2 regions of the Streptomyces sp. WAC07094 genome follow, and region 2 is predicted to be linked to the other one. Evidence: predicted binding sites of a transcription regulator. Region 2 holds the regulator's gene; the other holds the start of a gene.

Region 1 (2,401 bases), 1.0 Mb from region 2:
GCACCGGTGGCCTCGTCGCCGGTCAGCTCCAGCTTCTCGAAGACCTGGGAGGCCTGGAGCAGGGCCACGCCACCACCGGCGACGATGCCCTCCTCGACGGCCGCCTTGGCGTTGCGGACGGCGTCCTCGATGCGGTGCTTGCGCTCCTTGAGCTCCACCTCGGTGGCGGCACCGGCCTTGATGACGGCCACGCCGCCGGCCAGCTTCGCCAGGCGCTCCTGCAGCTTCTCGCGGTCGTAGTCGGAGTCGCTGTTCTCGATCTCCGCGCGGATCTGGTTCACGCGGCCCTGCACCTGCTCCGGGGAGCCGGCGCCGTCGACGATCGTGGTCTCGTCCTTGGTGATGACGACCTTGCGGGCGCGGCCCAGGAGGTCCAGGGTCGCGTTCTCCAGCTTGAGGCCGACCTCCTCGGAGATGACCTCGCCGCCCGTGAGGATGGCGATGTCGCCGAGCATGGCCTTGCGGCGGTCACCGAAGCCCGGGGCCTTGACGGCGACGGACTTGAAGGTGCCACGGATCTTGTTGACGACCAGGGTCGACAGAGCCTCGCCCTCGACGTCCTCGGCGATGATCAGCAGCGGCTTGCCCGACTGCATGACCTTCTCCAGCAGCGGGAGCAGGTCCTTGACCGAGGAGATCTTCTGGTTGGCGATCAGGATGTACGGGTCGTCGAGGGCCGCCTCCATACGCTCCATGTCGGTGGCGAAGTACGCCGAGATGTAGCCCTTGTCGAAGCGCATGCCCTCGGTGAGCTCGAGCTCGAGACCGAAGGTCTGCGACTCCTCGACGGTGATGACGCCTTCCTTGCCGACCTTGTCCATGGCCTCGGCGATCAGCTCGCCGATCTGGGTGTCGGCGGCGGAGATGGAGGCCGTGGAGGCGATCTGCTCCTTGGTCTCGACGTCCTTCGCCTGCTCCAGCAGGGCGGCGGAGACGGCCTCGACGGCCTTCTCGATACCGCGCTTCAGGGCCATGGGGTTGGCACCGGCGGCCACGTTGCGCAGGCCCTCGCGGACCAGCGCCTGGGCGAGCACGGTCGCCGTGGTCGTACCGTCACCGGCGACGTCGTCCGTCTTCTTGGCGACTTCCTTGACCAGCTCGGCGCCGATCTTCTCGTACGGGTCCTCGAGCTCGATCTCCTTGGCGATGGAGACACCGTCGTTGGTGATCGTGGGGGCACCCCACTTCTTCTCGAGGACGACGTTGCGGCCCTTGGGGCCGAGGGTCACCTTGACGGCGTCCGCGAGCTGGTTCATGCCGCGCTCGAGGCCTCGCCGCGCCTCCTCGTCGAACGCGATGATCTTGGCCATGTGAAGTGGTCCTCCCAGGACTGGGGGTGATTACTTCGGACCGCGCCCGCGCCCGCGACGGACGGCCTCGGCCGGAGGTTCCCTGCCCCACCCGGTCCGCGGCCTCACCGACCCGGTCCTTCTTTTTTGTCACTCTCACCTTCAGAGTGCTAACGCCAATGATTAGCACTCGCCCCGTCCGAGTGCAAGGCGCGGCCCCGTGAAGCAGGCCCCTGCGCCCCGGCGCGCCGCCGGACAGACCGAGGGGCTCGCACCCCAACGGGATGCGAGCCCCTCGACACGTCGATCAGTTCAGTCGTCGGCGCGTGCTTCAGCCGGCCAGTCGGACCATGTCCGCCTGCGGCCCCTTCTGACCCTGCGAGATCTCGAACTCGACCCGCTGGCCCTCTTCGAGGGTGCGGTAGCCGTCCATCTGAATCGCGCTGTAGTGGACGAAAACATCCGCACCACCGTCGACCGCGATGAAGCCGTACCCCTTCTCCGCGTTGAACCACTTGACGGTGCCCTGAGCCATGCCTAACTCCCCTATTACTGGCCCTTGCACAGATCCACACTTCGCGGATCCGGGTCAGACCTCACCCCCCAACGGTTGGGGGCGTGCGCCGGAACGCGTCGACCGCGGCTGAATGTATCTGTCCAACTGCCGTCTGCAACAGGTCAATCGGACGAGAATTCAGGGCATGACCGGTCGGGAATGTACGAAGAATTCGTCCGAATTCAGGGCAAGTCGGGCCCCGTAAAAGGAATGAATGGCGCAAAAGCCCTGCGCACTTTGGCTACTTCTTATCGGGTGCGCGGCAGCGACCGGAGGTGCCCGACGGAGAGAGCGGGAACACGTTCCCCAACTGTACCTCGCTCAACCATGCAGAATTGCCCCCTCCGCTTGTCTCACGGAGAGGGCAATTCGATGAACTCTCGGTGACGTGCATTACCGAGGGTAACGATCACGCGGCTGAACGACCGTCAGCCACCCGCCACGGCCGGGATGATGGAGACGCCGGCGCCGTCCGGCGTCGCCGTCTCAAGACCCTGCTCGAAGCGGACGTCGTCGTCGTTGACGTAGACGTTGACGAAGCGGCGCAGCTTGCCCT
Region 2 (2,401 bases):
TTGACGGTGAGCGTCCTGCGGGAGCGCACCCGTCCGTCGCCCGCGCACTCGGGGCACGGGTTCGGGACGATGGTGCCGAAGCCCTGGCACTGCGGGCACGGCCTGGACGTCATGACCTGGCCCAGGAAGGACCGGGTGACCTGCGAGACCTCGCCGCGGCCGCGGCACATGTCACAGGTCTGCGCGGAGGTGCCGGGCGCGGCGCCCTCGCCGTTGCAGGTGTTGCAGACGACGGCCGTGTCGACCTGGATGTCCTTGGTCGTGCCGAAGGCCGCCTCGTCGAGCTCGATCTCGAGCCGGATCATGGCGTCCTGGCCCCGGCGGGTACGCGAGCGCGGTCCGCGCTGCGACGCCGTGCCGAAGAAGGCGTCCATGATGTCCGAGAAGTTCCCGAAACCGCCCGCACCGAAGCCGCCCGCACCGGCGCCGCCCGCCTGGGACAGCGGGTCACCACCGAGGTCGTAGACCTGCTTCTTCTGCGGGTCCGAGAGAACCTCGTACGCGGCGTTGATCTCCTTGAACCGCTCCTGCGTCTTGGGATCGGGGTTGACGTCCGGGTGCAGCTCGCGGGCGAGCCGACGGAACGCCTTCTTGATCTCTTCCTGCGACGCGTCGCGGCGCACGCCGAGTACGGCGTAGTAGTCCGTGGCCACTTACGACTCCGCCAGGATCTGTCCGACGTACCGTGCCACCGCTCGTACCGCTCCCATCGTTCCCGGGTAATCCATGCGGGTCGGTCCGACCACGCCAAGTTTCGCTACTGCTTCGCCGCCCGAACCGTAGCCCACGGAGACGACGGACGTGGAGTTGAGTCCCTCGTGCGCGTTCTCGTGACCGATACGCACCCGCATGGCCGGATCCTTCGCCTCGCCCAGCAACTTGAGGAGCACGACCTGCTCCTCGAGCGCCTCGAGAACGGGGCGGATGGTGAGAGGGAAGTCATGCCCGAAGCGGGTGAGATTGGCGGTTCCGCCGATCATCAGCCGCTCCTCGGTCTCCTCCACCAGTGTCTCCAGCAAAGTGGAGAGCACCGTGGCGACCGTACTGCGGTCCTCCGGCTCCTCGAAGGCCTCGGCCAGGTCCTGCACCAGCTGCGGGACGTCCGCGAAGCGGCGGCCGGCGACCCGGCTGTTGAGCCGGGCGCGCAGATCGGCCAGCGACGCCTCGCCGAACGGCGCGGGGCAGTCGATCATGCGCTGCTCGACCCGGCCGGTGTCCGTGATCAGCACGAGCATCACACGTGCGGGCGCCATCGACAGCAGTTCCACATGGCGCACCGTGGAGCGCGTCAGCGAGGGATACTGCACGACCGCGACCTGCCGGGTGAGCTGCGCGAGCAGCCGCACCGTACGCGTGACGACGTCGTCGAGGTCGACGGCGCTCTCCAGGAAGCTCTGGATCGCGCGGCGCTCCGGCGGGCTCATCGGTTTGACGGCCGCGAGCTTGTCGACGAAGAGTCGGTAGCCCTTGTCCGTGGGGATGCGTCCGGCGCTGGTGTGCGGCTGGGCGATGTAGCCCTCCTCCTCCAGCACGGCCATGTCGTTGCGGACGGTGGCCGGGGAGACGCCGAGCTTGTGCCGTTCGGTGAGGGCCTTGGAACCCACCGGTTCCTCGGTTCCCACGTAGTCCTGGACGATGGCGCGCAGCACTTCGAGCCGGCGTTCACTGAGCATCGCGCACACCTCCAGTGTCCCCTTGGCGCTTCCCTGGCACTCTGTGCATGCGAGTGCCAACATCCCGGAGCAAGTGTACGGCGGTCGGGTACGCCCCCGGCAAGGGCGGCAGCGCCGTCGTACCCATGTGTGCCGCCCCCTCGTACCGACGTGTACCGACCTGTCCCGGGGTGTCCACGCCGGGCGGCCGCCCGCTGACGGCGTCACCGCACGGCCGTGTTGCGGAAAGGGTTCCGGACCGGGCGCCCACCACCCCCGGTCCGGAACCGCACGGCCGGACCGGGCGCGGAGGTGCGGGCGGGCCGTCGCGGGCCGGGCGGGGTCGGGCGCCCGGACGAGGGCGCAGCCCGCACGCCGGGGCGGCGCGGCCTGCGGCGCCCGCCGGCACGGACCGGCGTGTGACGCATCTCGCGCTCATGGGCGCGAGGTCGTCCGGAGCGCTCGTCCCCGCCCGACGCCTCGACCCGGGAAGCGGAAGATGTCGGTGGCCCTCCACGGGGCCCGGTCCCGCGAGCCGCGGGCAGGCGGCTCGTTCCGGCGTGTCGTGGCGCCTCGTACGCCTTCCGGGTTCGCGCTTCTCCTATCGTCATCCGAATGCGCCAGTATTCGCCGGACCTGACTCCGCCGTGGAAGAAGCCCAAGCCCGTGCCGGAGGTCCCGGCGGACCCCGGTCTGGTGGTCGAGGAGCCGAGCACCGGCTTCTGCGGTGCGGTGATCCGCTGCGAGGC

Evidence for each region. Region 2 encodes HrcA, which represses chaperone genes, less so after heat shock. Its sites were predicted from a motif close to TTNGCACTCNGNNNNNCNGAGTGCNAA; they were not measured.
Region 1: groL (chaperonin GroEL) is a predicted target of HrcA. The motif match lies at 1,473-1,499, and genes of this name have one in related genera.

What each region holds. Positions count from the first base shown of each region.
Region 1 covers NZ_JAVMJZ010000001.1:4,603,291-4,605,691, reverse strand. The annotation lists gene groL (chaperonin GroEL) at 1-1,310, opposite strand, end outside; gene RCR19_RS20375 (cold-shock protein) at 1,621-1,824, opposite strand; gene RCR19_RS20370 (MoaD/ThiS family protein) at 2,274-2,401, opposite strand, start outside.
Region 2 covers NZ_JAVMJZ010000001.1:5,610,763-5,613,163, reverse strand. The annotation lists gene dnaJ (molecular chaperone DnaJ) at 1-653, opposite strand, end outside; gene hrcA (heat-inducible transcriptional repressor HrcA) at 654-1,673, opposite strand; gene RCR19_RS24760 (DUF3097 domain-containing protein) at 2,268-2,401, shown strand, end outside.